3 regions of the Lelliottia jeotgali genome follow, and region 2 is predicted to be linked to each of the others. Evidence: predicted binding sites of a transcription regulator. Region 2 holds the regulator's gene; each other region holds the start of a gene.
The links. The regulator Fur, encoded in region 2, represses iron uptake genes when iron is present. The targets are predictions, from matches to a motif close to ATAATAATGAGAACNACTATCAA.
Positions count from the first base shown of each region.

Region 1 (10,861 bases), 97 kb from region 2:
GCGTTCGAGCAGATTGGACCGGTATTGAAGGGGATTTTGGGGTAGTTGCGCGCTGTTGCCCTCACCCTAACCCTCTCCCACAGGGAGAGGGGACTCTGACTCCCTCTCCCTTTGGGAGAGGGCCGGGGTGAGGGGATCAAACTGCACGTTTCCCCAGCGGCACCACCAGCGGCGTTCCCGCTACCGGATCGTCAATAATCATGCAGCGCATTCCGTAGATACGCTCGATAAGCTCTGGTGTCACAATCTCCTTCGGCGCGCCTTGCGCCACAATCTTTCCGTCACGCAGCGCAATCAGATGCGTGGCGTAGCGGCACGCCTGATTCAGATCGTGCAGCACCGCCGCCAGCGTATAGCCCTGAGTGCGGTTCAGATCGCTCAGCAACTCAAGTAAATCAATCTGATGGCTAATATCCAGCCAGGTAGTCGGCTCGTCGAGCAGCATAATCGCCGTCTCCTGCGCCAGCACCATCGCGATCCACGCGCGCTGCCGCTGACCGCCGGACAGCGTATCGACGCTTTGCCTTGCCAGATCGGTGATCCCCGTTGCCTGCATCGCGCGGGCCACGGCCTCTTCGTCCTCTTTGCGCCAGCGGGTAAACAGCGGCTGATGCGGATACCGCCCGCGCGCTACCAGCTCCTGCACGGTGATATCTCCCGGCGTGGTGGCATTTTGCGCCAGCAGTCCAATCCGCCGTGCCACCTCTTTGCTGGCATAGCTTTGGATTTGCTCCCCGTCGAGAAACACGCTGCCGTGCTGGGGCGTCATCAGACGGCTCAGGGTGCGCAGCAAAGTCGATTTTCCGCAGCCGTTCGGACCAATAATCGCCGTGAAATGGCCGTCGGGAATCGACACGGTCAGCTCGTCGACCACGATTTTTTTACCGTAGCCGAGGGTCAGTTTTTCGCCGCGCAAGCGGGATGTTGTGGCATTCATTTCTTGCGGGACTCCTGGACTAACAAGACGATGAGGTAAATCCCGCCAAGGCTGACAGTCACGACGCCCACCGGAAGTTGATAAGGCATAAACAGCTGCTGGGCGCAGAGGTCGGCGGCCAGCAATAACAACGCGCCGCACAGCGCCGACTGGGTCAAACCCCAGCGGGCGGTGCCGCTGATCCGTCGCGCGATGTGCGGGGCGACCAGCGCAATAAACGAAATCGGCCCGGCGATAGCGGTGGAGGCGGCGGTTAGCACCACGGCGACCAGCATCAGCGTCAGGCGCGAACGCTCAACGCTCACCCCCAGCGCACAGGCGCTGTCGTCACCCATCTCCAGCAGGCGCATTTTGCGCACCAGCAGCCAGGAACAGACCATCATCAGCGCGATAATTGGCGTGGCGGGCAGAGTTTTCGCCCACGTCAGGCCGTTGAGTGAACCCGCGTTCCACAGCCCTGCGGAAAGCGACGTTTCTAACGAGGCGTGCAGCAGAAGCCAGGTGTTAAACGCCATCAGCATAGCGCGGATGCCGATGCCGATAATGATCAGACGGAAGGTTTCGATGCCGTTGCGCCAGGCGAGCAACCAGACGACCAGCGATGTGAGAATGCCGCCCGCCATCGCCGCGAAGGCAATCGCCGTGAGATGCTGACCAAACAGTACCATCGCCACCAGCACACCGCTCCACGCCCCGGTGTTGAAGCCCATCACATCCGGGCTGCCGAGCGGGTTGCGCAGTAACGACTGGAAAATCGCGCCGCTCACGCCGAGCGCCGCGCCGACCAGAATCGCCATCACCACGCGCGGCAGGCGCCACTCCGTGACGACCATAGTGATATTACGCGGTGCGCTGCCGGTGAGGGCGTTAAAGACCTGGCTGAAATCGAGCGTCACCGCGCCGCTGCGCAGGCTCCAGACGGCAATCAGCAGGCTGGCGGCGACCAGCAGCAGGCAGGAGAACACTAAACGTCGGGACGGAGACATCACAGGGCACCTCCGCGCTGGCGTCGCACCAGGAAGATCAGCACCGGCGCGCCGATAAAGGCGCTAACTACCGACACGCGCAGCTCACCCGGCACCAGCACGCGCCCGATGATATCGGCAAACAGCAGCAGGGTCGGAGTGGCGAGTAGCGTGACCGGAAGCGACCAGCGGTGATCGGACCCGACAATCCAGCGCGCCATGTGCGGCATCATCAGGCCGATAAAGGCAATTGGGCCGACGACGGCGGTCGCGCTTCCGCACAGCACGGTGATCGCCAGTAAACCCATCAACTGGGTGCGCGCCACGCGGCTGCCCAGCGCGGTGGCGGTATCTGTCCCGAGACTCAGGCTGTTCAACGCCCGGCTGGAAAAGAGCGCCACGGCGGCGGCGATCAGCACCGGAATGGTGACCACTTTCAGGGTTTGCAGCGTGCGAATGTCCAGCGAACCCGCCTGCCAGAAACGCAGCTGATCCCAGACGTCAGGGTTAAGCAGGGCGATGCCTGAGGATAAGCCTTCGAGCACCGCGCCGAGCGCTATGCCCGCCAGCGTCAGACGCACCGGGCTGAGCTGTCCACCGCCCTGGCTGCCGGTAAAGGCTACCAACAGGGATGCAGCCAACGCGCCGCAAAAGGCCATCAGCAGTTGTTCGGTGGGGGAGGAGAAGCCAAACAGCGCCGCGCCGAGGACGATGGCAAAACTGGCACCGGCGTTAACGCCGAGAATACCGGGGTCGGCAAGCGGATTGCGGGTCAGGGTTTGCATCAACGCCCCGGCAAGGCCCAGCGCTGCACCGGCCAGCAGCCCGGCAAGGGTTCGCGGCAACCGCGCATCGAGCACAATAATGCAGTCTGCACTCTGACATGTTCCGGAAAGGGCATCGACGATCGTGGACGCGGGCAGCGGTTTCGCGCCGACCAGCAGGCTGAGTGCAACAGCAAAAAACAGCAGTATCAGTAAAACGGGCACGGCAGTGGCGCGCACCGTCAAAGAGGAAGACGACATAGCAACATCCATGATTTGATAATGATAGTAATTATCGTTATCTATCTTATTTGGCTATGTTAGCATGTGCGGCCAAGGAATTGGTATAAAAGAAACCGTTAAGGCCCTGTAATGACCCGACAATCCTGGCTGCTCAACCTCAGTCTGCTCAAGACTCACCCGGCGTTTCGCGCCGTGTTTATCGCCCGTTTTATCTCCATTTTATCCCTCGGCCTGCTCGGTGTTGCCGTCCCGGTCCAGATCCAGGCCATGACAAACTCCAGCTGGCTGGTCGGTCTTTCTGTAACTTTGACGGGCAGCGCGATGTTTATCGGCCTGATGGTCGGTGGCGTGCTGGCGGACCGTTACGAGCGCAAAAAGCTGATCCTGCTGGCGCGCGGCACGTGCGGCGTGGGCTTTGTCGGGCTGTGCCTGAACGCCATGCTGCCGGAGCCGTCGCTTGTCGCGATCTATGCGCTCGGTTTGTGGGACGGATTCTTTGCCTCGCTGGGTGTGACGGCGCTGCTGGCGGCAACACCTGCGCTGGTCGGGCGTGAGAATCTGATGCAGGCCGGGGCAATCACTATGCTCACGGTGCGTCTGGGGTCGGTCATTTCGCCGATGGTCGGCGGCCTGCTGCTGGCGACCGGAAACGTGGCCTGGAACTACGGACTGGCGGCGGCGGGGACATTTATCACCACGCTGACCTTGCTGCGCCTGCCATTGCTGCCGCCACCGCCGCAGCCGCGCGAACATCCGCTGAAATCCCTGATGGCGGCGATCCGTTTTCTGTTCAATAATCCGTTGATTGGCGGCATTGCGCTGCTGGGCGGACTGCTGACGATGGCGAGCGCGGTGCGCGTGCTTTATCCGGCGCTGGCGCTGGAGTGGCAGATGGGCGCTTCGCAAATTGGCCTGCTGTACGCGGCCATCCCGCTCGGCGCAGCGTTTGGCGCGCTGACCAGCGGTAATCTGGCGCAGAGCGCACGTCCGGGGCTGATTATGCTTTCGGCCACGCTGGCGTCGTTTATCGCTATCGGCTTCTTCAGCCTGATGCCGTTCTGGGCGCTGGGCGTGGTGTGTCTGGCGCTGTTTGGCTGGCTGAGCGCCATCAGTTCTCTGCTGCAATACACCCTGATTCAGACGCAAACGCCGGAAGGGATGCTCGGGCGAATCAACGGCCTGTGGACCGCTCAGAACGTGACGGGCGATGCGATTGGCGCGGCGATTTTAGGCGGGCTGGGGGTCATTATGACGCCAGTAGCGTCGGCGAGCAGCAGCGGGTTTGTGTTAGCCATCATCGGGGTAATTTTATTGATGACGTTAGCGGAGTTACGTCGGTTCCGTCAGGAGCCCGTCGTTATCGAAGAAGTTTAAGGTTTTTGTCGTTATGTAGGCCGGGTAAGGCGTAGCCGCCACCCGGCAGAAAACGCCCGGTGGCGCTTCGCTTACCGGGCCTACGGGGAAGGTGCCGTTTATTTGAAAATGGCCTCTAAACGCTGCAACACCAGCATCGCGCTGTAATAATCCAGGCGGAAGGTTTCCGTCCCGAGCGCCCAGACGCGTTTGTTTTCGACGGATGGGAGATGCGCCAGCAGCGGATTCGCGTAAATCGCGTCGACATCTTTCTGGTCACCCGCAAACAGGAACAGCCCTTGTCCGTTCAGACCCGTCGCCAGGTTTTCACCGCCCAGCTGAATGATGTCGTGGCGTTTGCCCTGGCTTTTTGAGGTTGTCAGACCGGCAGGCAGTTCAGCCAGCTGGAAGCCCAGCTGTTGCAGGAATTTGCCCTGCGCGGATTCAGTGGTCCACAGGTTCGCGCTGTGCGCGGCGGCAGTGTAAACGATGGCGTTGACCGGCTGCGGCGGCAGCTTCATGTTCTGTTTAACCTGCGCCAGTTGCTTATCAAATTCCGCGATGCGCGCGGCGGCCTGTTTTTCCTGCCCGGTGATGGTCCCCAGCTGCGTCAGCAATTCCTGCCAGCTTTTGTCGTCGTAGTTGATGATGAGCGTCGGCGCGATAGCCGACAGCTGATCGTACAGCGCCAGCGCAGAATCGCCGCCGGTGGCGCTAATCAGAATCAGATCCGGCATTTGTGCAGCCACGGCTTCCGCGCTCGGTTCGCCGATATACAGACGAGCCAGTTTGCGTTGTTTCGCGATGTCGCCCCACTGGCGCATAAAGCCCTGTGCGTCCGCCACGCGGTTATTCGGGGTGGTCGCCCCGCTGGCAATGACCGGTGCGTCAATTGCCAGCAGCGAGCCGGTGAGGGTCACGCTGGTGGAGACAATGCGCGTGGGTTTGGCTTCAAGCGTGTGCGTCCCGTGGCTATCGCTCACCTGACGCGGCCAGTCGGCGGCGGTGGCTGAGGTTAGTCCTAAAACAAAAAGTCCTGCTAAAAGCAGGGTGTTACGACAAACAGCAGGGAGTTTCACAAAGCGGCATCCTGTTTTTGTTGAGGTTAATGCTTCTCATTTTCATGATTGCGTCGAAGGGATGCAAGCGATAGTCGCACAAGATGCGCTGTCGGCGGTTGACACCACCGCGCTCTGCGATTAGGTTAGCCATCGAAAATATAAATGATAACTATTCGTAATGCGTTTATCGTTTAAGGAGGATGATATGGATACGTCATTGGCTGAGGAAGTTCAGCACACCGCGACCACGCTGCAATCAGACAGCTTTTTCTTTATGTCGCCTTATCGCAGTTTCACCACGTCAGGCTGTTTTGCCCGCTTTTCTGAATCCGCCGTCGGCGGCGACGATCTGGCTGGTGCTTTCCAGCAAAAGCTGGCGCAGGCCTTCCGGCAGGCCAAAGCCCAGGGGATAACGCACCCGATTATGGTCGGCGCGATCCCGTTCGATACCCGCAAACCGTCGTCACTGTTTATTCCGCAAAGCTGGCAAACCTTCTCGCGCCCGGCGCGACAGAAATCTGCGCGCTACCTTCCAGGGGCGCAGGAACTGAGCGTCACGACGCGCACCGAAATCCCCTCGCAGCCGATTTTTGAAGAGATGGTGGCCCGCGCCGCTGCGCTTACCGCCACGCCACAGGTCAATAAAGTGGTGCTCTCGCGCCTGATTGATATCGCCGCCGATCAGAAGATCGACAGCGGGGCGCTGCTTGAGCGTCTGATCGCGCAAAACCCGGCCAGCTTTAACTTCCACGTGCCGCTCGAAGACGGTGGTGTGCTGCTGGGCGCAAGCCCGGAGCTGCTGCTGCGCAAAGAGGGGACGCACTTTAGCTCGCTGCCGCTGGCCGGTTCCGCGCGCCGTCAGCCGGACGACATGCTGGACCGCGAAGCCGGGAACAAACTGCTGGCCTCGGAAAAAGATCGTCACGAGCACGACCTGGTGACGCAGGCGATGAAAACCGTGCTCGAAAAACGCAGCCACTATCTGACCATGCCCTCTTCACCGCAGTTAGTGACCACGCCGACGCTCTGGCATCTGGCGACGCCTGTCGAGGGCGAAGCGCACGAACACGAAAACGCGCTGACGCTGGCCTGCCTACTGCATCCGACGCCAGCGCTGAGTGGTTTCCCGCATCAGGCGGCGAAACAGCTGATTGCGGAACTCGAGCCGTTCGATCGTGAACTGTTCGGCGGCATCGTCGGCTGGTGCGACAGCGAAGGCAACGGCGAGTGGGTAGTGACCATCCGCTGCGCGCGCATTCATCAGAATTCGGTTCGCCTGTTTGCGGGCGCGGGCATTGTCCCGGCTTCTTCGCCGGTCGGCGAGTGGCGCGAAACCGGGGTCAAACTCTCCACCATGCTCAACGTTTTTGGTTTGCACTGAGGAACGAACATGACGATTCCCTTTACCCGCTGGCCCGAGGAATTTGCCCGGCGCTACCGTGAAAAAGGCTACTGGCAGGATCTGCCGCTAACCGATATTTTGACCCGCCACGCCGACAGCGATGCGACGGCGATTGTCGACTGCGAGCGTCAGTACTCTTATCGCCAGTTCCATCAGGCGGTGAACAATCTGGCGTCTGCCTTGCAGGCGCAGGGCGTGAAGCGCGGTGAGACGGCGCTGGTGCAGCTCGGCAATGTGGCGGAGTTTTACGTGACGTTCTTCGCGCTGTTACAGGTGGGCGTTGCGCCCGTCAATGCCCTGTTCAGCCATCAGCGCAGCGAACTGAACGCCTACGCCACGCAGATTGAACCGGCTTTGCTGATTGCCGACAGGCAGCACGCGCTGTTTGCGGGCGATGATTTCCTGAATACCTTTGTCGACCAGCATCGCTCCGTGCGCGTGGTGCTGCTGCGCGGTGATACGGGCGAACATGCCCTGGAAGCGGCGATAGCGCGCCCGGCGGATAACTTTATCGCCAGCCCAACGCCTGCCGATGAAGTGGCGTTTTTCCAGCTCTCCGGCGGCAGCACCGGCACGCCGAAACTGATCCCGCGCACCCACAATGACTACTACTACAGCATTCGTCGCAGCAACGAGATTTGCGCCATCAACAGCCAGACGCGCTACCTGAATGCGCTGCCTGCCGCGCATAACTACGCGATGAGTTCCCCCGGCTCGCTCGGCGTGTTCCTCGCGGGCGGCTGCGTGGTGCTGGCCAACGATCCAAGCGCGACGCTGTGCTTCCCGTTGATCGAAAAACATCAGATTAACGTGACCTCGCTGGTGCCACCGGCGGTCAGCCTGTGGTTGCAGGCGATTGCCGAAGGCGCGGGCAACGCCCAGCTCGCGACGCTGGCGCTGTTGCAGGTGGGCGGCGCACGTCTTTCTGCCACGCTTGCCGCGCGTATTCCGGCGGAAATCGGCTGCCAGTTACAGCAGGTGTTTGGTATGGCGGAAGGGCTGGTGAACTACACCGCGCTCGACGATTCGCCGGAAAAAATCATGAACACCCAGGGCCGCCCGATGTGCCCGGACGACGAAGTGTGGGTGGCGGATGAACACGGCAATCCACTGCCGCGCGGCGAAGTCGGACGCCTGATGACGCGCGGGCCGTACACCTTCCGCGGCTATTTTAAAAGCCCGGAGCACAACGCCAGCGCCTTTGACGCCGACGGTTTTTACTGCTCGGGCGATCTGATCGCCATCGACGAACAGGGCTACATCACCGTTCAGGGGCGCGAAAAAGATCAGATCAACCGTGGTGGCGAGAAGATCGCTGCCGAAGAGATCGAAAACCTGCTCCTGCGCCACGACGCGGTGATCCACGCGGCGCTGGTCAGCATGGAAGACAGCCTGCTGGGTGAGAAAAGCTGCGCGTATCTGGTGGTGAAAACCCCGCTGCGGGCGGTGGAGGTGCGGCGTTTCCTGCGTGAGCAGGGCGTGGCGGATTTCAAGCTGCCGGATCGCGTCGAGAGCGTGGATGCGCTGCCGCTGACGCCGGTAGGAAAAGTGGACAAGAAACAATTGCGCCTGTGGCTGGCCGAACGCGCCAAGGGCTGAGGAGTTAAATATGGCAATCCCAAAATTAACCGGTTATGCGCTGCCAACGGTGGCCGATCTGCCGAACAACAAAGTGAGCTGGGCGTTTGAGCCTGAGCGCGCGGCGCTGCTGATCCACGACATGCAGGAATACTTCCTCAACTTCTGGGGCGATAACTGCCCGATGATGGAACAAGTGGTGGCGAACATCGCTCAACTGCGTGATTACTGCAAAAAACATAACATTCCGGTCTATTACACCGCCCAGCCGAAAGAGCAGAGCGATGAAGATCGCGCCCTGCTGAACGACATGTGGGGACCCGGCCTGACGCGTTCCCCGGAACAGCAGCGCATTGTTGCCGAACTGGCTCCGGACGAAGCCGACACCGTGCTGGTGAAATGGCGCTACAGCGCGTTCCACCGTTCGCCGCTGGAGCAGATGTTGAAAGAGACAGGCCGTAATCAACTGCTGATTACCGGTGTCTACGCCCATATCGGCTGCATGACCACCGCGACGGATGCGTTTATGCGCGATATCAAACCGTTCTTCATCGCCGACGCGCTGGCTGATTTCAGCCGTGAAGAGCACCTGATGTCCCTCAACTACGTGGCGGGCCGTACCGGTCGTGTGGTGATGACCGATGAACTGCTGCCGTCTGTGCCAGCAAGCATTGAGGCGCTGCGCGCCGTGGTGTTGCCGCTGCTGGATGAATCCGACGAGCCGATGGATGACGAGAACCTGATCGATTACGGTCTGGACTCCGTGCGCATGATGGCGCTCGCGGCCCGCTGGCGCAAAGTGCACGGCGATATCGATTTCGTGATGCTGGCTAAAAATCCAACCATTGATGCCTGGTGGGCGCTGCTTTCCCGCGAGGTGAAGTGATGGCCGGTTTCGATTTCAGCGGTAAAACCGTCTGGGTAACCGGGGCCGGAAAAGGCATCGGTTACGCTACAGCGTTGGCCTTTGTTGAGGCTGGCGCGCAGGTGACCGGTTTTGATCTCGCGTTCCCGGAGCAGGATTACCCGTTCGCGACCGAAGTGCTGAACGTGGCGGATGCGACTCAGGTGAGCGACGTCTGCGGGCGCGTGCTGGCGACGACCGAGCGCCTCGACGTGCTGGTGAACGCGGCAGGGATTTTGCGCATGGGGGCGACGGATCAGCTCTCGCAGGACGACTGGCAGCAGACTTTTGCGGTCAACGTCGGCGGGGCGTTTAACCTGTTCCAGCAGACGATGGGGCAGTTCCGCCGTCAGCAGGGTGGGGCAATCGTCACCGTCGCATCTGACGCGGCGCACACCCCACGCATCGGGATGAGCGCGTACGGCGCATCGAAAGCGGCGCTGAAAAGCCTGGCGCTGACCGTCGGTTTAGAGCTGGCGGGCAGCGGCGTGCGCTGCAATATTGTCTCGCCAGGATCGACCGATACCGACATGCAGCGCACCCTGTGGGTGAGCGATGACGCCGAGCAGCAGCGCATTCGCGGATTTGGTGAGCAGTTTAAGCTGGGCATTCCGCTCGGCAAAATTGCGCGACCGCCTGAAATTGCCAACACCATTCTGTTCCTCGCCTCGGATCTGGCCAGCCACATCACGCTGCAGGATATTGTGGTCGACGGCGGCTCAACCCTGGGGGCGTAGATGATCTGGAAACGTCATTTGTCCCTTGAAGAGCTGAACGCCACCAGCCTGAATACGATGGTGGCGCATCTTGGGATGGTTTACACCCGCATCGGCGATGACACCCTCGAAGCCGAAATGCCGGTGGATGCGCGGACGCATCAGCCGTTTGGCCTGCTGCACGGTGGTGCCTCGGCGGCGCTGGCGGAGACGCTGGGCTCGATGGCCGGTTTTCTGATGACCCGCGACGGGCAAAACGTGGTGGGGACGGAGCTGAATGCGACCCATCACCGTGCCGTGTCGCAGGGCAAAGTGCGCGGCGTGTGTCAGCCATTGCATCTGGGGCGTCAAAATCAAAGCTGGGAGATCGTGGTGTTCGACGAGCAGGGACGGCGGTGCTGTACCTGTCGGTTGAGTACGATGGTGTTGGGGTAGGTTTGGTGCCCGCGTGTTTGTCGGGTGGCGGCTGCGCCTTACCCGACCTACAAAATCCCCGAACATCGGCTCGGTAAGGCGCAGCTGCCACCGGGCAATATGTCCGCCCGAAGTTTGTAGGCCCGGTAAGCGTTAACGCCACCGGGCAATGCCACCATGAAAGTGATCTACGTAACACAGTCACGTAAATATCTGGTTTGACCACGCATTATTGAGTTTCAAAGTTGTTAAATTTTAAGCCGTGATCTAGAAACAAAATGTAACATCTCACTGTTTCACGCTAACGGATATCAACTATGAACAACTCAGGGAAATACCTCATCTGGGCAGTGCTCTCCGTTGTGGGCGCATTTGCTCTGGGCTTTATCGCCCTCAATCGTGGTGAACAGATCAATGCGCTATGGATTGTCGTCGCTTCCGTCTGCATTTATCTGATCGCGTATCGTTTTTATGGTCGTTTTATTGCCGACAAAGTCCTGGCGGTGGATGCCACGCGTATGACG
Region 1 covers NZ_JAENMQ010000004.1:97,834-108,694, reverse strand. Annotated here, with positions in the region: gene entF (enterobactin non-ribosomal peptide synthetase EntF) at 1-45, shown strand, start outside; gene fepC (iron-enterobactin ABC transporter ATP-binding protein) at 137-937, opposite strand; gene fepG (iron-enterobactin ABC transporter permease) at 934-1,926, opposite strand; gene fepD (Fe(3+)-siderophore ABC transporter permease) at 1,923-2,927, opposite strand; gene entS (enterobactin transporter EntS) at 3,039-4,283, shown strand; gene fepB (Fe2+-enterobactin ABC transporter substrate-binding protein) at 4,382-5,341, opposite strand; gene entC (isochorismate synthase EntC) at 5,529-6,704, shown strand; gene entE ((2,3-dihydroxybenzoyl)adenylate synthase EntE) at 6,714-8,324, shown strand; gene JBO43_RS11275 (isochorismatase) at 8,335-9,189, shown strand; gene entA (2,3-dihydro-2,3-dihydroxybenzoate dehydrogenase EntA) at 9,189-9,944, shown strand; gene entH (proofreading thioesterase EntH) at 9,945-10,358, shown strand; gene cstA (pyruvate/proton symporter CstA) at 10,655-10,861, shown strand, end outside.
Region 1: a site for Fur is predicted at 2,943-2,965, ahead of fepD (Fe(3+)-siderophore ABC transporter permease). Genes of this name have one in related genera too.

Region 2 (10,861 bases):
CCAGCGTATCCGCGCTCACCATCTCTGGAGAAAGCTTAGACAGCGCCGCTTTCTGCGCGGAAGTAGCACTGGCCTGAATACGGTTGTAGCTCGGCGCACCAAAGCGAGCGGCCAGCTCGTTGTAATGCTCCTGCGGGTTCTTACCGGTGACGGCGGTGATTTCCGCTGCCAGCAGGCACATGATGATGCCGTCTTTATCCGTGGACCACGGCGTACCGTCGAAACGCAGGAATGACGCGCCCGCGCTCTCTTCGCCGCCAAAGCCAAAGCTACCGTCGTGCAAACCATCAACGAACCACTTGAAGCCCACCGGCACTTCTACCAGTTTACGGCCCAGATCGTTCACCACGCGGTCAATCATCGCGGAAGAGACCAGCGTTTTACCGACGGCCACCTCTTTGCCCCACTGTGGACGATGCTGGAACAGATAGTTGATCGCAACGGCCAGATAGTGGTTCGGATTCATCAGGCCCGCAGGGGTGACAATACCGTGACGGTCGTAGTCGGGGTCGTTAGCAAACGCCAGATCGAACTTGTCACGCAGGGCCAGCAGACCGGCCATCGCACACTCGGAGGAGCAGTCCATACGGATGGCGCCGTCTTTGTCGAGGTGCATAAAGCGGAAGGTCTGATCAACCTGATCGTTAACGATGGTCAGATCCAGCTTGTAGAATTCGGCAATGCGCTTCCAGTATTCGATACCGGAGCCGCCGAGCGGGTCCACGCCCAGCTTCAGGCCCGCTTTTTGAATCGCGGCGATATCAACGATATCGGCCAGCCCTTCGATAAACGGCTGAACCAGATCCACTTCTTTCACATGACCGGAAGCCATCGCGGCATCCAGAGAAATACGTTTTACACCTTTCAGACCATCAGCCAACAGCGCATTGGCGCGGTCTTCGACGACTTTGGTGACATTGGTATCAGCCGGGCCACCGTTTGGCGGATTGTATTTGATACCACCGTCGTCCGGCGGGTTGTGCGAAGGGGTGATGACGATACCGTCAGCCTGCGCGCCGCCTTTTTTGTTGTGCACCAGAATGGCATTCGAGACCGCAGGCGTTGGGGTATAGCCGTTGTCTTCCTGCACGATAACGTCAACGCCGTTCGCGGCCAGCACTTCCAGCACGGAAATGAATGCCGGTTCGGACAGCGCATGAGTGTCTTTACCGACATAGCACGGACCGGTCACGCCATTTTTGGCGCGTTCTTCCGCGATGGCCTGGGCAATGGCCAGAATATGCGGTTCGTTAAAGCTGTGGCGCGCCGCGCTGCCACGGTGGCCAGACGTCCCAAACTTCACTGCGTGTTCTGCGTTACCCACTTCTGGCTTCAGTACATAGTACTGAGCGGTAAGTTGAGCGACGTTAATCAAATCGCTTTGTTGTGCAGGCTGACCCGCACGATCGTGATTTGCCATTGCCTGGTCCTTCCTGTGCAAGGGTTAAATGGTACCGCAAACCTTTTCAATCAATTCCGCCGGGAATTGCATCGACTGCATGATGTGTTCGACCATGCTGCATTTGCGTCCGGTATTGGTATTGGTGATCACCCAGTACGGCGTACCAGGGACATGTTTAGGCTTGGTTTGATTGCCGTTTGCAATCAGCGTTTGCTCGTCGATCGCGAAGTAGACGCGGGTACGGCCATGAAGCGAATCGGTGGCTTCAGCAAACGCTTTGTTATCCAGTGAATAGAGTGTAGACAGCACCAGCATAAAGCGGTTAACCGCTTTTTTCTGCTCGGCGTATTCATCGGAAAGCAGCAGTTCACGCACCGCGCGCACTTTATCTTTCACCGGAGCGACGGCTTTAACTTCAGCAACCGCATTTGGCTGACGAACCTCTTTAGAAACCGGAGTTGCAGGCTGTGAGGCGGCGGAAAATTTCAGCATACGCCGTAAAATGTCGGACGCACTCTCGCCAATATGTCGCGTGTGGCTGGCAATATACTGATAGAGCTCATCATCAACTTCGATTGTTTTCATCTTAATCCAGTGCAATATCTTATCTGAATACAAGTCGTTGGGATTATAAGGGCTAATCCCAACCGCGAATAGGGTCAAGCCCGGCCAGCGGCAAAAAGTCAGATTAAACTGGAACCTTGCAGCCGGGCGGCAGAATGGTCAACATAATACCCTAACCTGACACCTGTAAAAAAAGAACTTTGCCATGAAATTGAATAGCCGAGCGCAATCTGCACAATCGCCGAACAATAATTCCCCCATCGTACTGGTTCATGGCCTGTTTGGCAGTCTCGATAACCTGGGCGTGCTGGCGCGCGATCTGGTGGCCGACCACGATATCCTGCAGGTGGATATGCGCAACCACGGGCTTTCCGATCGCAGCCCGGAGATGACCTACAGTGTGATGGCGCAGGATCTGCTGGATACGCTCGATGCGAACAATATTGAAAAGGCGACGCTGATTGGCCATTCGATGGGTGGCAAAGCGGTGATGGCGCTGACGGCGCTGGCGCCTGAGCGTATCGATCAGCTGGTAGTGATTGATGTCGCGCCGGTGGATTATGACGTGCGCCGTCACGACGAAATTTTTGCCGCCATTAATGCCGTGACCGATGCAGGCGTGTCGACTCGCCAGCAAGCCGCTGCGGTAATGCGCGAGCATCTTGATGAAGAAGGCGTGGTGCAGTTTCTGCTGAAATCATTCGTCGATGGCGCATGGCGTTTTAATGTGCCGGTGCTGTGGGACCAGTATTCGGATATTGTCGGCTGGCAGAAGGTTCCGGCCTGGCCGCACCCTACCCTGTTCATTCGCGGGGGCAATTCTCCGTATGTGACCGACGCATATCGCGACGCCCTGTTGGCGCAATTCCCACAGGCGCGTGCGCATGTGATTGCCGGAGCCGGGCACTGGGTTCACGCCGAAAAACCAGAAGCGGTGCTGCGAGCAATACGCCGCTATCTCTCTGATAACGCGATTTGATTAAAAAGCCAGCGACTGATTGCCCGCAGGCTACCAGTCGTTGGCGTGCAGGTTGACGTCATGTATGATGTCGCGCTCATCGCCCCGGCAATAGCAGGGCTGCTTGTTTTCCCCCGAAGTCTCTGAATCATGGCCAAAGAACAAACGGACCGCACGACATTAGATCTGTTCGCGACTGAACGTCGACCGGGACGACCAAAAACCAATCCGCTTTCGCGTGATGAACAGTTGCGCATCAATAAGCGCAATCAGCTGAAACGCGACAAGAGTCGTGGGCTTAAACGCGTCGAGCTAAAACTCAACGCGGAGGCTGTCGACGCCTTAACGGAGCTGGCCGATGCGCGCGAGATCAGCCGCAGTGAGCTGATTGAAGAGATGCTGATGGCACAACTTCAGGCATGGCGCAGCACCAGGTGATCGTCCGAAAATCCACCCAATAGTCCTTTTCATGTAGCACAGAGTGCAGTCCCGCGTGATAGCTGTTTCCGCAGACTTCCCTGTTCTGCTATGATTGCCCTTATCCGTGGACAAATTGCGCCACCATACCATTAAGTTTCAAGAGGTTATTTCACTCATGGCAATCATCGGCATTTTTTTCGGCAGCGATACCGGTAATACCGAAAACATCGCAAAAAACATTCAAAAACAGCTTGGTAAAGACGTTGCCGACGTGCATGACATTGCTAAGAGCAGCAAGGAAGATCTCGAAGGCTACGATATTCTGCTGCTCGGCATTCCGACCTGGTACTACGGCGAAGCGCAGTGTGACTGGGATGATTTCTTCCCGACGCTGGAAGAAGTCGATTTCAACGGCAAGCTCGTGGCCCTGTTTGGCTGCGGCGACCAGGAAGACTACGCGGAATACTTCTGTGATGCGCTGGGGACTATTCGCGACATCATTGAACCACGCGGTGCCGCGATCGTCGGCCACTGGCCAACGGCGGGCTATCATTTCGAAGCCTCTAAAGGCCTGGCGGACGACGATCACTTTGTCGGACTGGCGATTGACGAAGACCGTCAGCCAGAATTGACCGCAGAGCGCGTCGACAAGTGGGTAAAACAGATCCGCGAAGAACTGCACCTCGACGATATTCTGAACGCCTGATCAAATCTGTGAGGCATGGCGATTTACGCCATGCCTCATTGATAGATAATTCCAATCAAAATAATTGCTACAAATTTTTAACTTTTGTGTTCATACCTGTACAATGTCCCAGGGTTACAGTGGATGCCATCGAACAAGTTTGTTGGTGATACCACGTTTTTATAAGCATACTTTGCTTGAGACTTGCAGTTTTCATTTAGGCATGGCAGTTCTATAATGAGACGCATTATCCCAACTGCATTTTCTTTCATTTCCTCTAAAGAAGTGAACCGTTTAGCAACAGGACAGATTCCGCATGACTGACAACAATACCGCATTAAAGAAGGCTGGCCTGAAAGTGACGCTTCCTCGTTTAAAAATCCTGGAAGTTCTGCAAGGACCGGACAACCATCACGTCAGTGCGGAAGACTTATACAAACGTCTGATCGACATGGGCGAAGAGATTGGACTGGCGACCGTATACCGCGTTCTGAACCAGTTTGATGACGCCGGAATTGTCACCCGCCACAATTTTGAAGGCGGTAAATCCGTTTTCGAACTGACGCAGCAGCATCACCACGATCACCTGATTTGCCTCGACTGCGGCAAGGTGATTGAGTTTAGCGATGACTCTATCGAAGCACGTCAGCGTGAAATCGCCACTCGTCATGGCATCCGTCTGACCAACCATAGCCTGTATCTGTATGGTCACTGTGCTGAAGGCGATTGCCGCGAAAACGAGCACGCTCACGATACAAAATAATCGTGTTTTCATACTCTGAGCCAACCTGACGGTTGGCTTTTTTTTGCCTGAAATAAATGCAAAAACGCCCGGCGAGCTTTCGCTGCCGGGCGTTAATCAACGCGAATTACTGCGCGTTATTGTTGCGAATCTCCTGCCAGAGCTGACCGCAATCGGCTTTCACCGCTTCGCCATTACCCGTCTTACGCGCCTGGATACAGGCCTGGTAATCCATCACGCGGACGTTTTCCTGCGTGGCGAACTGCTCATGTGCCTTTTCTTTCTTCAGTACCGTCAACACGCTCTGACAGGCCTGGATTTTTTCCGGCGAGCCTTCAGCGGTATTGATACAGGTGCTGTAAGCCTCTTTGAGACGAGAATCTTCTTTCGGGGCCTGAGGCTGAGCGCACGCAGCCAGTCCTGATGCCAGTACTGCGACAATGACTAATTTCTTCAACATGTCGGTCTCCATTCCGGCGGGAATGTCCCGCCGGACAGTTCATCAGAAGATGGTAAATGGCGCGATAACCATGAATTTCACGTCACGCTCATCCTGGAAGATGTTGCCGTAACCGCCTGCATAGCTTGGAATGTCGGAATGGTTGTCATACTGCGTGAAGTGCAGTTTGAACATAGTGCCTTTAGCGCGACCGTCCTGCAGGGTGTACATCGCATCGAGACTGTAAGAAGACTCTTTCAGACGATAGTTAGGATCGTAGTAAGCGTCTGGCGTCGCCATGTCACCCGGCTTCGCATCCCATGCGTAAGCGTAGGAAGCACCCACTGCCCAGCCCGGAAGATTCCAGTTTTTCAGGTCATACATCGCACCGAAGAAGAGTGCTTTTTCGCCGTCGGCGTTGAAGTCAGAGCGGTTATCCCACCAGATATCCAGACGACCGTTGGACGATGCATAGGTTGGCGTCATACGCTGAAGGAAGTAGCCCTGCTGCCCTTCGGCTTTGACGTAAGTCCCTTCGAGGCGTAAATCCACCTGCCCGATTTTGTAGCCAAAAGTCAGCGCCTGCAGCCATGCGGTGCCGTCATACAGATCGTTCACGCTGCCATCGCTGACTTTGTCGCGTGTGCCGTAGAACTGGTAGCTGGTGGTCAATGGGCCACCAACGATATCGAATTTGTAGCTGGCTTTGGCGAAGTACTGATCGACATAACCTTCAGCCTGACCAAACGCCGCTTCCAGCACGAGATCGTTTTTGAAGTCATATTTCGCGCCGAGAGAGTGGAGATATTCCACGCGGGTCTTTTTATCGTTCTGGTAGAACTTGTCCATCTCGATGTGCCACGGCGCTTTGTACTCGTTGGTCCACATGTAGGAGAAGCTCAACGCACCCGCATCGCCGTAATCAAAGTTTGCCCCAGCTTCAGCACCCTGATAGGTACCCGGCATAAAGCTCCAGTGTGGTGCTAACAGCGTCTGGCCGGTTGGCTGAATGTAACCGCCACGCGCCCATACTGGACCGTATTTGAATTTAGCTGCCGCTTTATACAGGCTGATCCCGCTCTTATCGCCAGACCAGTCTTCTTTGTAGGCTTTGTTACTGGAGGAGAACGCGATTTCGTTGGGGTGCGCGCTATCGCCGTTTTCCGCCATTTCGATAGCGGTGAACGCAGCAATATCCAGACCGAACATATCAGCGGCATAACCAGACTGGAAATCCAGGTTAGCGTTCCAGGTGGAGTGAGAAAGGTTTACTTTGTATTTGTCGCCATCGGTGACGTCTTTACGGTCACGTTCACGTTGCCAGTAATAGATACCGCCCGTGAGTGTCGAATCATCGATAAAGCCTGCTGCCTGAGCCTGCGGAGCTGCAATAAAGCCCGACATTGCTGTCACACCGGCGATAGCCATCGCCAGCGCACTACGTTTGCCACTGAACGTACGCATAGATTGTTCCTCTTTGACGAATAAAAGCGCCTTAAACGGCGAAAAATCTAAAAGACCTAATGGTCAGGGGTAGTCAGAAATACCCTCGAATTAACTACCGCCTTTAGACTATTTTTCGCGACGCGAATTATCAATGCTTTTCAGTGAGCAAAATGCAGGATTATGACGAAGTGCACATAATTGGTAGCGATTTGAAACATATCGCTTCCGACAAGGCTTAAGCGGAAAAAATCGGTAAAATTCAGTAGGTAAACTTATTTGATAGCGCTTACATCTCTTTATTCGACTTAATTCAAGTTACTCGAAACTTTATTAAAAAAAATAAGTAGCAGCTCATTGACGCACTATTTTTACGTCAAAAATATTCACTTCAAGTAATCGCATGATCGATAAGCAAAAAAAACGCCGCGTTAAGCGGCGTTTGTCTCTCATTGACCAGGCTTACTCGCCAGCTTTGGCCCAGGTATCACGCAGACCAACGGTACGGTTAAATACCAGTTTGGTAGCGGTTGCATAACGGCTGTCAAGGCAGAAGTAACCTTCACGCTCGAACTGATACGCTTTACCCGCTTCGGCTGTTTTCAGGGAAGGTTCTGCATAACCCTGCTTGATAACCAATGATTCCTGGTTGATGGTCGCCAGGAAATCTTCCGCCGCGCCAGGGTTCGGAATGCTGAACAGACGATCGTACAGACGAATTTCGACCGGCAGCGCGTGTGCTGCGCTCACCCAGTGAATCACGCCTTTCACTTTGCGTCCGTCCGCAGGGTCTTTGCTCAGGGTCTCCGCGTCGTAGCTGCAGAAGATAGTGGTGATGTTGCCTTCGGCGTCTTTCTCAACGCGCTCAGCTTTAATCACGTACGCATTGCGCAGGCGAACTTCTTTGCCCAGCACCAGACGTTTGTACTGCTTGTTCGCTTCTTCGCGGAAGTCAGCGCGATCGATCCAGATCTCAGCGCTGAACGGCACTTCACGGCTGCCCATTTCCGGTTTGTTCGGATGGTTCGGCATGGTGACCTGCTCGCTTTCGCCCTGCGGGTAGTTTTCGATAACCAGTTTAACCGGATCGATAACTGCCATAGCGCGCGGCGCGTTTTCGTTCAGATCTTCGCGAATGCAGGATTCCAGAGACGCCATCTCAATGGTGTTGTCCTGCTTGGTCACGCCGATACGTTTGATGAACTCGCGAATAGCCGCTGCGGTATAGCCACGACGACGCAGACCAGAGATAGTCGGCATACGCGGGTCATCCCAGCCTTCGACATGCTTGTCGGTCACCAGCAGGTTCAGCTTGCGCTTGGACATCACGGTGTATTCCAGATTCAGACGAGAGAATTCGTACTGACGCGGATGCACAGGGATGGTGATGTTATCCAGAACCCAATCGTACAGACGACGGTTGTCCTGGAACTCCAGCGTACACAGAGAGTGCGTAATGCCTTCCAGCGCATCGCTGATGCAGTGGGTGAAGTCGTACATCGGGTAGATGCACCACTTGTTGCCAGTCTGGTGGTGCTCGGCAAATTTAATGCGATACAGCACCGGATCGCGCATCACGATGAACGGTGACGCCATGTCGATTTTGGCACGCAGACAGGCTTTGCCTTCTTCGAAGCCACCTGCACGCATTTTCTCGAACAGCGCGAGGTTTTCTTCGACGCTGCGATCGCGGAACGGGCTGTTTTTACCCGGCGCCGTCAGCGAGCCACGGTATTCGCGGATTTCGTCAGCAGACAGCTCGTCAACGTAGGCCAGGCCTTTGTTGATAAGCTCTACGGCGTACGCGTGCAGCTGATCGAAATAGTCCGAGGAGTAGCAGATATCGCCAGACCAGCTGAAGCCTAACCATTGCACGTCGTTCTTAATGGACTCAACGTATTCGATGTCTTCTTTAACAGGGTTAGTGTCATCGAAACGCAGGTTGCATTGGCCCTGGTAGTCTTGCGCAATGCCGAAGTTCAGGCAGATGGATTTCGCATGACCGATATGCAGGTAGCCGTTTGGCTCCGGCGGGAAACGGGTATGAACTGTGGTGTGCTTACCACTGGCCAGATCTTCATCGATGATCTGGCGAATAAAGTTACTCGGGCGGGCTTCAGCCTCACTCATCGTGGATTCCTCAAAGCGTCAACAACGTATAACGGGATATGATCTTATAAGCCGGACGTAGTGACAACCTTTAGTTATGCAAAAAATGGCTTTGAAGTGAATATTGGGGAGGATTGCTGCAAAAAAAAGCGGCGGAGGATTACCCCCGCCGCTTAAGGCATGACTCTACTCAGGAGCGATTACTTGCCTTTAATCTCGTACAGTGGCGTTTGACCGGCAACGACCTGACCTTTCGCCTGGAGAACCAGACCGCTAAAGTCGTCGATGTTGCTGCAAACAACCGGGCTAATCATGGAGCGCGCATTGGCGTTCAGGAAGTCCAGATCCATTTCCAGAATCGGCTGACCTGCCACCACTTCGGCACCCTCTTCAACCAGACGCGTGAAGCCTTGACCACCCAGGGCAACGGTGTCGATACCCATGTGGACCACGATCTCAGCACCCTTCTCAGTTTCGAGGCAGAACGCATGGTTGGTGTTGAAGATTTTCACGATGGTGCCGGCTGCTGGAGAAACCACGGTTTTTTCCGTTGGTTTCACTGCTACGCCGTCACCGACCGCTTTGCTGGCGAATGCTTCATCAGGAACCTGCTCCAGGGCAACGACTTCACCGGTGACTGGAGAAACCAGCGCCGCGATGGTGGTAGCGTTAGGAACCGCCTGAGGTTTAGCCGCAACAGGTGCAGCGGCGACAGGAGCAGCTTCAGAAGCCGCTACCGGACCGGTGGTTTTCATGGCGTTAGCGATTTTTTCCGCCACGAAGCCTACGATAATCTGCACGCTGGTTTTGTTCAGACGAATCACACCAGATGCACCCAGGCGTTTTGCCAGCGCTTCGTTAACCAGAGAAGAATCTTTCACGTTGAGGCGCAGACGCGTGATACAGGCGTCGATGCCGGTCAGGTTGTCAGAACCACCAACAGCGGCGATGTACTGACGCGCCAGGCCTGCAACGTCCTGCTCTTTATCACCGCTCACATTCACGTCCTGGCCATCAGCTTCGCTACCGGCAACAGCCAGCTCGCGACCCGGAGTCATCAGGTTGAATTTGGTGATAGTGAAGCGGAACACCACGTAGTAAATCACGAAGAACACCAGACCCTGAGGGATCAGCATCCACCAGTGAGTCGCCAGCGGGTTACGGGACGACAGCACCATATCCACCAGACCCGCACTGAAGCCGAAGCCTGCAATCCAGTGCATCGAAGCAGCGATGAACACGGAGATACCGGTCAACACAGCGTGGATCACGTACAGAACCGGCGCCACGAACATGAAGGAGAATTCCAGCGGCTCGGTGATACCGGTGAAGAAGGCCGCGAATGCGCCTGCCATCATGATACCCAGAACTTTCGCTTTGTTCTCTGGACGTGCGCAGTGGTAGATGGCCAGCGCCGCACCCGGCAGACCGAACATCATAATCGGGAAGAAGCCCGCCTGATAACGACCGGTAATACCGACAATGCCTTTACCTGTTTCGATGGACTGTGCGCCGCCGAGGAAGTTAGGGATATCGTTAATACCTGCAACGTCAAACCAGAACACGGAGTTCAGGGCGTGGTGCAGACCGACCGGAATCAACAGACGGTTGAAGAAGGCGTAAATACCTGCGCCCGCAGAACCGAGTTTCTGAATGTGCTCACCGAAGTTTACCAGACCGTCGAAGATAACCGGCCAGACGTACATCAGGATGAACGCCACAGCGATCATGACGAAGGAGGTCAGAATCGGCACCAGACGACGGCCGCTGAAGAACGACAGCGCCTTCGGCAGCTCAACGCCGCTGAAGCGGTTGTACAGTTCTGCAGAGATGATACCCACGAGGATACCGACGAACTGGTTGCTGATCTTACCGAACGCAGCAGGCACCTGGTCCACTGGGATCTTCTGAATCATGGCAACCGCTGCCGGAGAACAGAGTGTGGTCAACACCAGGAAGCCCACAAAACCGGTTAATGCTGCTGCACCGTCTTTATCTTTGGACATACCGTAAGCGACACCAATCGCAAACAGCACAGACATATTGTCGATGATCGCGGAACCGGACTTGATGAACAGCGCCGCAAGTGCGTTATCACC
Region 2 covers NZ_JAENMQ010000004.1:439-11,299, forward strand. Annotated here, with positions in the region: gene pgm (phosphoglucomutase (alpha-D-glucose-1,6-bisphosphate-dependent)) at 1-1,420, opposite strand, end outside; gene seqA (replication initiation negative regulator SeqA) at 1,445-1,987, opposite strand; gene ybfF (esterase) at 2,172-2,945, shown strand; gene ybfE (LexA regulated protein) at 3,075-3,362, shown strand; gene fldA (flavodoxin FldA) at 3,520-4,050, shown strand; gene fur (ferric iron uptake transcriptional regulator) at 4,346-4,792, shown strand; gene chiQ (ChiQ/YbfN family lipoprotein) at 4,899-5,228, opposite strand; gene chiP (chitoporin ChiP) at 5,274-6,674, opposite strand; gene glnS (glutamine--tRNA ligase) at 7,116-8,783, opposite strand; gene nagE (N-acetylglucosamine-specific PTS transporter subunit IIBC) at 8,963-10,861, opposite strand, start outside.

Region 3 (10,861 bases), 110 kb from region 2:
CGAAGCGCGCGCAGAGTACGCCTGCGATCACCCCGAGTATGGAACCGATAATCAGCGCCAGCGTGGCGAGTTCCAGCGTGGCGGGAAAGGCGTGCAGCAGATCTTGTAAAACGGGCTGCCCGGTGGCGCTGGCGGTGCCGAGATCGCCGTGCAACAAGTTCAGCAGGTAGTGCCAGAACTGTACTGCGACAGATTGATCCAGCCCGAGCTGATGGCGAACCTGATCGTAAGTCGACTGGCTGGCGTGATCGCCGACGATCTGTAAGACGCGATCAACGGGTGAAAAAGCAGAGAGCGCAAACGTGACGAGCAACAGCCCGAACAGGGTGAGCAGCAGGGTGAAAAGACCCTGAAGAACACGCATCACGTGGGTGGATAGAGGTGGCATGGGGAGAACGTTATTCCTGAGCTGGCCTTCAATGCCGGGTGGCGGCTACACCTTACCCGGCCTACAAAACCGTGAACGTGGACAAAACATCAAACCGTAGGCCGGGTAAGCGCAGCGCCACCCGGCAGTCAGGGCGAATTATTTCGTCACTTTATCGTACCAGACCATATCGGCATTCAGCCCCTGCTGATACCCCTTCACATTATCGCGCACCACGATTTGGGTTTTACCCTGATCGACGAATACGTACGGCGAGTTATGCTGCAATTCCTGCTGCATTTTGGTGTACAGATCCAGGCGCTTTGCCGGGTCCGGTTCAGCCACCGCGGCCAGCGTTGCTTTGTTCAGCTCCGGGATTTTCCAGCCGTTAAGACCGGCCACCGTACTCGATTTACCGTCGTTCCACGCAAAGGCGCTGGCGTTGGAGTGTGCGTCAAAGTAGTCCGGGATCCACAGGCGAATCGCCGCCTGATGCTGTTTGGCACGTACGCGAGCGTACACCTGGCTACCCGCGGCTGGCAGCAGATCGACCTTCACGCCGCCCTGGGCGAAGCTGGCCTGCATCGACTGAGCGATGGTGATAAACGGCGGTTTGTTCTCAACATCCAGCGTGAAGTGCGCGTCTTTAATGCCCGCTTTGGCGAGGATTTCCTTCGCTTTGGCCGGATCGAATTTGAACGGATTATCTTCCAGCGCGCCCGGCAGGCCGACTGGCAAGAAGCTCTGATGGACGAAATACTGGCCTTTCAGCAGGTCTTTGGTGATGCCGTCGTAATCGACCAGCCAGCGCGATGCTTCCCAGAACGCTGGGTTATTCAGCAGCGGGTTAGCGCTGTTTCCGGCGTTAAACACCAGGTAGTTTTGCTCGGCAGACGGAATGCTCAGCACCTTCACACCGGCTTTACCTTCCAGGGCGCTGATTTGGTCCGCGCCCAGGTCACGGGCCACGTCGGCGTCACCCTGTTGGATAAGCAGGCGGCGAGAGGCCGGGTCCGGGACGTTTTTGATAATGATGCTTTTAAGCTTCGGCGCGCCGCCAGGGGCGCTGTCATTGGCTTCCAGCACAATGGCTTGATGCGGCTGATAGACGCGCATTTTGTACGCGCCGCTGCCCGCCGAGTGCATCTTCAGCCATGCGTTGCCGAAATCGTTGTCTTTCACATTCGCTGAAACCAGCTTTTCATCGACGATGGAAGCAATCGGCGTAGAGAGAATATTCAGCGCCACCGCCGGGCTGACGTCAGCCGTCCAGCGCAATTCCAGCGTGTGGTCATCCACTTTTTTCAGCTGGCTGGCGATATTGCCCGGCTCCCAGCCCAGCACGTTGAGAATAAAGGCCGGGGATTTGTTCAGGGTGATGGCGCGGGTATAAGAGAAAATCACGTCTTCAGGGCGCAGCGGATTGCCGGAGGCAAATTTGGCGTCAGGTTTGAGTTTGATGGTCAGGGTTTTTGCTGCTGCGTTAGCTTCCCAGCTTTCGGCCAGAATCGGGGAGATTTTTGCCGGATTATCGCGGTCCGGCTGCACCAGGCGCTGATACAAACTTGGCACGGTCTGGATGCTGGAAAGCTCGTTGGCTTCAGCGGGATCGAGGCTCACGATATCATCAAGACCCTGAGCGACAACCAGCGTATTCGGCGGAGTAGCGGCATTGGCGGCGGCAGAGAGCACGGCCAATACCAGTAACGGCAGCAGTTTTTTAGTCATAGCGATCCCTGAATGTGAAAATTATTGTGATTGTTTTTGGCATCGCTACGTTAGGCCGGACGAGAAAATCTTCAAAGTCTAAATTCTGCTTTGCTTATGCCATCAAGATATAAAGCATACGGATTGGCTATTAAGCGCCAGCCAGAATGGGGGGCTTTTCGCCCGCTTTTTCGCCTGATATAACAAATGCATGACATAGCTGGGAGTCAAAGACGTGCCGGAATTAAATCAACATGGTCAAACCGTCAACGATGCGGTGCCTGACTGGAAAGGGGCGCGGGTGCTTACTCGCACGCCGTTGAATGGGCGATTTTGTCGGCTGGAGCAGCTGGACGCAGCGCGACACGCCGCCGATCTGTTTGAGGCCTATGCGCTGGGCGATGACAGCGACTGGACGTGGCTCGCCAGTACGCAGCCGGAAAGCGTCGAGGCCACCGCGCACTGGCTGTTGGGAAAGGTGATGGACGACGGACTGGTGCCGTATGCGGTTATCGATCTGCGCACCGAACGCGCCGTTGGTCTGGTCAGCTATATGGCGATTGAACGGCTGATGGGATCGGTGGAGATTGGTCACGTCACCTGGTCACGGCAGATGAAAAACACTGCAATGGGAACGGAAACCGTCTGGCTGCTGCTGAAAAATGCATTCGAGCACGGCTATCGTCGGCTGGAGTGGAAATGTGATTCGATGAACGTGGCCTCGCGCAATGCAGCGGAGCGCCTCGGTTTTGTCTGGGAAGGACGCTTGCGCCAGAAGCTGGTGCGCAAAGGACGTAACCGCGACAGCGATATGCTCTCCATCATTGATACCGAATGGCAGGAGCGTGACGCTGAGCTGTGCAGCTGGCTGGCGGCGAATAATTTTGACAGTGAAGGGCGACAGATTCGGCGCCTGGAGTCCTTCAGATAACCCGCGCTAAATCTTGTCGCTGAACAGCACCGGCCCGGTAGGTTGCCCGGTCGGTGAACCGCCCTGCGGTTCGAGACTGATCGCAATAACGGCATCGGCGGCAAGAGTCATATGACTAAGCTTCACCTGAGTCGGCGCCTGGCTGTTCAACAGGCCGAGTGAAACCGGCGTGCCTCCGGCGGGGATCAGCCACAGTTGCAGGCTGCTGTTGGGTGTTAACGCTGCCGGGCGTAGCGGCGTTAAACTCAACTGCTGGCGTTGGCTATCCGCACTGACGACCCATTGTCCGTGCTGCTGTGTATCGTTAAGCACCACCAGTGGCGTCAGTTCAGGTTCACGGGTTGTATACCAGGTGACGAGCGCCACGGCGGCTAAACCGGCAGCGGCCATCCAGCCGAGATAAGGGCGATTACGCCGCACAGTGGGTTGCGCAGGAAGGTTGATCGCAATTTTCTTCCACACGGATTCAGGCGGCTGAACCGGCTTCAGATGGCTGTCGAGGGTGCTAAACATCGTTTCCCAACGCGCGACGCGTTCGGCCAGATCGCGTTCATGCATCAGCCTCTTCTGAAATCGTAACCGCGCATTGCCCCGCAGCGTACCGAGTGCGTATTCCGCCGCCAGCGCATCATCGCGTTTTTCATTGTGGTCGTTCATAGGCCTACACATTCCCGGAGATGTTCCATCGCGCGGCGGACCCAGCTTTTGACCGATCCAATCGGCTGTTGCAGCCAGTCTGCGATATCGCTGTGGGACATTCCCTGATAATACGCGAGCGTGATGCTCTGACGCTGGTCGTTGCTAAGGTGTCCAAGGCAATGGCGCAGACGTTCCGCCTGGGCGTCGTCATGCCAGTTATTCCTGTCGTCGTCCGCGTGGATCTCAAGCTGGTCGGTATACTCTTCCTCGCGGTTAGCCGCGCGAGCTTGCCCACTGCGCAGCCAGTCGATACAGCGGTTGCGGACAATATGGGTCAGCCAGGTCATGGGGGCGCTGAGCGTGGGGTCGTAGGATCCTGCTTTGCTCCAGACGGTGATGAAGCAATCATGCAGCACTTCTTCCGACCAGGCGCGCTGACGCAACATACGCAGGGCGACGGCAAAGAGATGCGGTGACGTTAGCCGGTACAGCTGTTCAAATGCGCGGCGATCGCCTTTCGCGACCGCCTGCATTAATCTAACGTGCTGTTCTGTCAGCGCATTATCCATATTTTTCCCGGATGTCCTGTTTTCCCATCCGAAGTATAGACAATTACTTAGGCATCAGAACGGTGTCGATAACGTCAATCACGCCATTTTTCTGATGGACGTCATAAGTGCTAATGTTCGCCACGTTACCTTTCCCGTCTTTAAGCTGAATGTTATGCGGCCCATTGCTCATGATCCACAGCGGTTGACCGTTGACCGTTTTCAGCTCTGCGTGACCGCCGCCTTGCTTAATCTTTGCTTCGAGGGATTTCATATCATAGTTACCGGCCACCACGTGGTAGGTGAGGATGCTGGCGAGCATCGCTTTATTCTCCGGTTTTACCAGGTTGTCGACCGTCCCCGCAGGCAATTTAGCGAACGCCGCATTGGTTGGGGCGAAGACAGTGAACGGGCCTTTACTTTGCAACGTATCGACCAGACCCGCCGCTTTAACGGCAGCAACCAGCGTGGTGTGATCTTTCGAGTTCATCGCATTTTCGACGATGTTTTTTTGCGGGAACATTGCGGCTCCACCCACCATGACTGAACCGGATTCCATCGCAGCAAATGCGCCTGCGGTGAAGAGTAATGCGCTGGATACGAATGCGATATTGATTAGCTTTTTCATCATACATCCTCGTAGTAGGGAGCGAAGGAGTTGCTCACATATCGACATACGAGAGAGAGGGCGAAACTGGATGCAGAATAATGAAAATATTTTTTTGGCGCACACAAAACCTCTTCCCCGCATAAGGGAAGAGGCTGAGTATTACGCCGATTCTGGCTTTTTCCCGCGCGTCAGCCAGGCCAGAAATCCGAGGAAACAGCCGATGATCAGCAGCATCCCCATCATCACCAGGGTGATGAGTTCCTCAATGTTGAATATCTCTCCGGAAATATTCAGGGCGCGCTGATCGTAGAGAAATAAGATGGCTTTGATTGCGCTGTAAAAGAACCAGGCGCAGAACGTGAAAAACAGCCACAGGAATATCTTGCCAATAAGGGTGCGTTTACTCTCTTTTTTTGCGTGTATCATAGGTGTTTGCGTTTCTTTTTATGGGGGGAGACATCCCTGTCTGCTGTCATCACTCCCTTAAAATTAGCGGACCGACACGCCTTCCAGCGTGCCTGACGAGGTCATATCAAACTCGGCGGTGTAACCGTTTTTGCGCCAGCGGGTGCGCTCGCCGTTGGTGGAGTGCCATCCTGCATCTTCCATATAATCAACGGCTTCGCCCTGGTATTTGCCTGCGATGTTTGAATCGATCTCACGCGCTATGTCACCCGTAGACTCATCGTCCCGAGGGTGATGCCGGGTATGCCCGACGTGGCACGTTCCGTTAGCTTCATCAACCTGTGTACAGCCCGACTGTTCCAGCTGTGCGCGATAGGCTTCGCTGATAGCAAACACAGGCTGAGAAAAAATACCGCCGACGACGGCCAGCACGACCCAATAATTCATTTTCATTATTCAGTGTCCTGTTAACGGTACCAGCAGCGTGAACCATTATCGGCCTGGCTGGCATCGGCTAATGTTTCACAGTCAGGTAATGAAACCCCATCGCGGGTAATCATGTGATCTTTATTGTGGTGATGATGTGCATCGCTCGGCGGAGCAATAATGCAGCCGGATAACATCAGCGTTGCACCGGCAATAGCCAGCGCCATAATCATTTTATTCATTTCAGTCGTCCTGTTGAGGGTTATGCATTTCATTAGCAGCGTCATTATTCCGTTTTAAATAATGAATTCCTTATTTGAGCGGCATTTTTAACGGGGTTATATGTCCGTGAAAGCATCATATGGAGTTATTTAACTAAAATAAAGAGGTCGGACCTGGTGTTATGTGTTGTTTTATTTATTTGAATTTAAACGATAAAAATATAAATCTTCATCGTTGTTATGCAGTTGTTGTTTTCTGTGAGGGGTTTTTACATTGTCTACATTAATAATCGTAGATGTTTATTGTCTCACGCAAAGTAATCGATTACAGATAATTAACGAAAATAAACGGAATAAATGTTTTATTTGCGGGAAAATAAAATAAAGCGCTTTTTTAAGATTAATCCTGAGACAGTGTTAATTGTATGACGATTTATTCGCAGAGCAGGGTAATAACGCCTGAGTTGTTCTCACACCAGTGAAGGATAAAAGGGTGATGATGCGAAAAACCGGCCAGAGGACGGGCGAGCGACAGGGTGAGCGTGCTGCGGGAAATATTGGTCACGCAGGCGCTGTCAAAACCCATATAGGTATTTACGCGTGGGAAGAGGGCTTTGAACAGGCTCTCTTTGGCGCTGAAGGCCAGCGTCAGGGCCAGCGCAAAAGGGTATACCGTGCGCATCAGCACGGTTTTTTCCTGCGGATTAATAATGCCGTCCTGAATCTCAACCGCTTCCTGTGCGGCGATAAGCTGCTCGCCGTCGATGCCCACCAGCGCGTTATTGCGCTTCACTGCCAGCGCAAACGCCTGGCTTCCGCTGTGAGAAATACTGCCCGCAAAACCTGCTGGCCACAGCGGTTCGCCGTTGGGGCCAATACCCGGCACAGCGTTAATCGAAAAATTCTGTAGGGCATGAGCAGCGGCGATGCGTCCGGCCAGATGGTCGGCTTTACGTTTGGCGGAGGCGTGGCTCAGGGCGGCGTGATGGGGCAGCCAGAGCAGATCGGCGTTATCAAATGTGGTGGGATCAAAATCAATGCGCTGAACGCAGACGCCGCCGAGTGTCAGCAGGCTGTGAGTGGTTTGCATCGGTCCCCCTGATTGAAAAAAGCCCCCTTCGAGGGAAGAGGGCTTACAGTCTATCAGAAGTGGGTGTTCACGCTCATGTACCAGGTGCGTCCCGGTTCGTTGTAGGTGTAAGCACCTGCACCGTACATGTACGCGCCGGTGGTGGCGTTCCCGGTGGTCTGGGCATTACCCGCGCGCCACTGGCGTTTGTCGAAGACGTTGTCCACGCCGCCGGTCAGGCTGACGTACTTGGTCACGTCCCAGGTCGCGCTCAGGCCGACGATGCTGTACGGGCTGACTTCGTCTTTCTCAGACCCGGTCACCGGCTGACCTTTGTAGTTGTATTTCTTCGGCTGCTGCTTGCCGTACCAGGTGAAGGTCGACTGCACAGACACATCCTGCTGTACCTGCCAGCTCAGGGTTGAGTTCAGCGTGTACTCCGGGATGATCGACAGACGGTCGCCGGTCTCTTTGTTCTTACTTTGCAGCATGTAGGTGATGTTGTTGGTCCAGTTCACCGCGTCCGTCACCGGCACGTTCAGTGTCCCTTCCAGCCCTTCTACGACGGCTTTCGGCACGTTTTCCCACTGATAAATATCGGTGCGCACTTTGCCGGAAGAGGTCTGGCCGATTGGCGCATAGCCCGCTTCGATTTTGTCGCGGTAGTCGTTACGGAACCAGGTCGCGCCCGCCAGCCAGCCGTCGCGTTTCCACTCAAGGCCGATCTCTTTGTTGATGCTGGTTTCGGCTTTCAGGTCGTCGTTACCCATCATGTAACAGCCGACGCCGTCACCGCTGGCGTAACAACCCTGGCCTTTGCTGTAGAGCAGATAGTTCGGGTTGGTCTGGTACAGGCTCGGCGCTTTGTACGCCCGGGCGATACCCATTTTCAGGGTGAAGTCATCACCCAGACCTTGCGACAGGTTCAGGGACGGGCTCCAGTTGTTGCCAACAATGGTGTGATGATCGAAACGCAGCGCCGGGGTCAGCATGGTGCTGTCGGTCAGCTCCATGTTGTTTTCAGCAAACAGGGAGAAGATCTCCGCCTGAGAGTACGGGCTACGATCGTCGCTCATGCCTGGGATCGCGCCGCCCTGTTGGGTCTGTGAATTCGAGGCGTAATCCTTCATGCGCTGCTGGTTCCATTCGGTGCCCAGCGTCAGGTTCTGATTGACGAGGAAATCGAACGGCAGGCTAACTTCACTGTGCAGCGTAACGTCGGACAGATCGGTATCGGTAAACTTATCGCTGTTGAACAGCCCTTCCAGACCGCCCGCCAGCCCTTCGCCCAGACGCGAGTTGCGCGTGTGTTCGTACTGCGCCCAGTTGCTGGTGGTCACGCCATTATCCCAGCCGCCGTTCCAGGTCAGCGCCCAGTTCTGGCGGTAGATACGGTTGGTCTCTTTGCCGTAATTCTTCTTCACCAGCCCGTTGGAGCTGTCGTCGTTGTTGGTGTTCTGCGTATCGCCCGCGTAGAGGTTGTTCTGGCGGCTGTAGCCCGCTTCAAACTCCAGGGACTGCATCGGGGCAAAGTCCCAGCGCACGACGCCGTTGATGTCTTTGTTTTCCACGCCTTCACGACCGGCAGGCAGGGTGCTGGAATACATCCCGGTACGCTCAGACTGATGGCCCTGGTTGATATCCCACGCGTCGGCCTGGGTTTTGTCCAGGTTGCCGAACATGCGGAAGCTGAAATCGCCGCCCAGTGGGCCGCTCAGGCTGAAGTTAGTACGCTTGGTGGAGCCTTCGTCTTTATGCTCCGGTGCGTTCAGATAGGTGTTCCACGAACCATGCCACTGGTTGTCGAATTTTTTGGTGATGATATTCACCACGCCGCCCGCTGCGCCGTTACCGTAACGCGCGGCCGCCGGGCCACGAATGACTTCGATACGCTCAACCATTTCAGGCGGCACCCAGCCGGTATCGCCACGGGTATCGCGTTCGCCGCGCCAGCCCAGACGGATGGAGTTACGGCTGGTGACCGGTTTGCCGTCGATCAGGATCAGGGTGTTTTCCGGGCCCATGCCGCGAATGTCGATCTGGCGGTTGTTCCCGCGCTGGCCGCTGGTGGAGTTCCCGGTCAGGTTCACGCCCGGCATGGTACGAATGATTTCGGCCACGTCACGAGCGGGAGGATTTTTACGGATTTCGTCTGCGGTGATGGTGGAAACGCCCGGCGCCTGCAGGTTCTGCTCGGCGGCGGTGATCACCATGGTGTCTTCGTGCGCGGCACTGCTGGCGGTTTTGTCTTCTGCCATTGCGGGCATAGCCGCGCCGTAAATCCCCAGGTTGACCAGCAAGGCCAGGGAGTGAATCTTCTTATTCATTGTACGTCCTGCTTTTCGTTGCCGCGTCCCCTTGGCTCCATTCCCTAACGGGAGAGGAGGCGGCATGACTTATCACCGGCACGTTGCGTAAGCAGCCCTGTCCTCGAGCGCACACAATGCGTGGCATGGTTGTTTTTTGAGCGCGCTTCCCACAGCGCGGGCACTACGCTATTGCAAATGCAAATAGTTATCAATAATATTATCAATATATTTTGTCTTGTAACAAAAAAGACGCGAAAAACATGAGGTTAAACGGGTGACGGCGCTAACAACGGGAAGTGATGCCTGGTGGCAGTCAAAAAAAGGTCCGGAATGGGTGCGCGAACAGGATAATTTTCGTGTGACGTTCTGGTGGCGCGATCCGGCAGGGACGCAGCGCACATCGCAGGTTCAGCGGGTGTGGATTTACATCACCGGCGTGACCGACCACCATCAAAATGCCCGACCACAATCCTTAACCCGTCTCCCCGACACCGACGTCTGGCAATGGCAGGGGGAATTCAGCCCCGAGTGGCGCGGCAGCTACTGTTTTATCCCCTCCTATAACGCCCAGGATTTCGACGATATCGTCTTTACCGCCGACGCGCCGGACCGCATCGCGCTGCGTGAAGGCTGGCGCAAACTGCTGCCGAAAGCGATTGCCGATCCGCTGAATCCGCAAAGCTGGCGCGGTGGACGGGGCCATCCGGTGTCGGCGCTGGAAATGCCGAATGCACCGGTTCAGCCGGGCTGGAATCATCCCGGTACGCCGTACTCTGCGCCGCAATGTATTGAGTGGCACAGTCAGCGTCTGGGGAATGTGCGCCGCGTGTGGGTATTTACCACCGGCGAGGAAAACCCGACCGAGCGCCCGCTGGCGATTCTGCTCGACGGGCAGTTTTGGGCTGAAAGTATGCCCGTCTGGCCCGCGCTGGCGGCGCTTACGAACGAACGGCAATTGCCGCCGGCGGTCTACGTTTTGATCGATGTGATCGACACCGCCCATCGCAGCCGCGAGTTGCCCTGCAACCCGGATTTCTGGCTGGCGGTGCAGGAAGAGTTACTCCCGCAGATCCACGCCATCGCACCTTTCAGCGAACGCGGCGATCGCACGGTTGTCGCCGGACAAAGTTTTGGTGGCCTGTCGTCCCTGTACGCCGGACTCAACTGGCCGCAACGTTTCGGCTGCGTGCTCAGTCAGTCGGGTTCCTACTGGTGGCCGCATCGCGGCGCGCAGCAGGACGGGCTGCTTATCGAACAACTCAAAGCGGGTGAAAAATCCGCCGAACACCTTCGCATCGTTCTTGAAGCGGGCCAGCGCGAGCCGCTTATCTTCCGCGCCAATCAGGCCATTTACGCCCAACTACAACACACACAGCAGTCGATTTTCTGGCGTCAGGTTGACGGCGGACATGATGCGCTTTGCTGGCGTGGCGGGCTGACGCAGGGGCTTATTACCCTCTGGCAGCCACTCATTCACTAACGCCAGGCAGGCGATTTTTTTCGACAGGAGTTTGGTATGGAATTCAGTAATCCCTTCGACAACCCGCAAGGACTATTCGCTATTTTGCAAAACGAAAACGGTCAGTACAGCCTGTGGCCCGCCCAGTGCGCACAGCCTGCGGGCTGGCG
Region 3 covers NZ_JAENMQ010000004.1:112,622-123,482, reverse strand. Annotated here, with positions in the region: gene JBO43_RS11380 (ABC transporter permease) at 1-388, opposite strand, end outside; gene JBO43_RS11375 (ABC transporter substrate-binding protein) at 527-2,095, opposite strand; gene JBO43_RS11370 (GNAT family N-acetyltransferase) at 2,310-3,005, shown strand; gene JBO43_RS11365 (anti-sigma factor) at 3,012-3,662, opposite strand; gene JBO43_RS11360 (sigma-70 family RNA polymerase sigma factor) at 3,659-4,213, opposite strand; gene JBO43_RS11355 (fasciclin domain-containing protein) at 4,257-4,820, opposite strand; gene JBO43_RS11350 (hypothetical protein) at 4,962-5,228, opposite strand; gene JBO43_RS11345 (hypothetical protein) at 5,292-5,660, opposite strand; gene JBO43_RS11340 (hypothetical protein) at 5,675-5,875, opposite strand; gene entD (enterobactin synthase subunit EntD) at 6,288-6,944, opposite strand; gene JBO43_RS11330 (TonB-dependent siderophore receptor) at 6,998-9,250, opposite strand; partial or broken gene fes (enterochelin esterase) at 9,501-10,712, shown strand; gene JBO43_RS11320 (MbtH family protein) at 10,749-10,861, shown strand, end outside.
Region 3: a site for Fur is predicted at 9,428-9,450, ahead of JBO43_RS11330 (TonB-dependent siderophore receptor). Genes of this name have one in related genera too.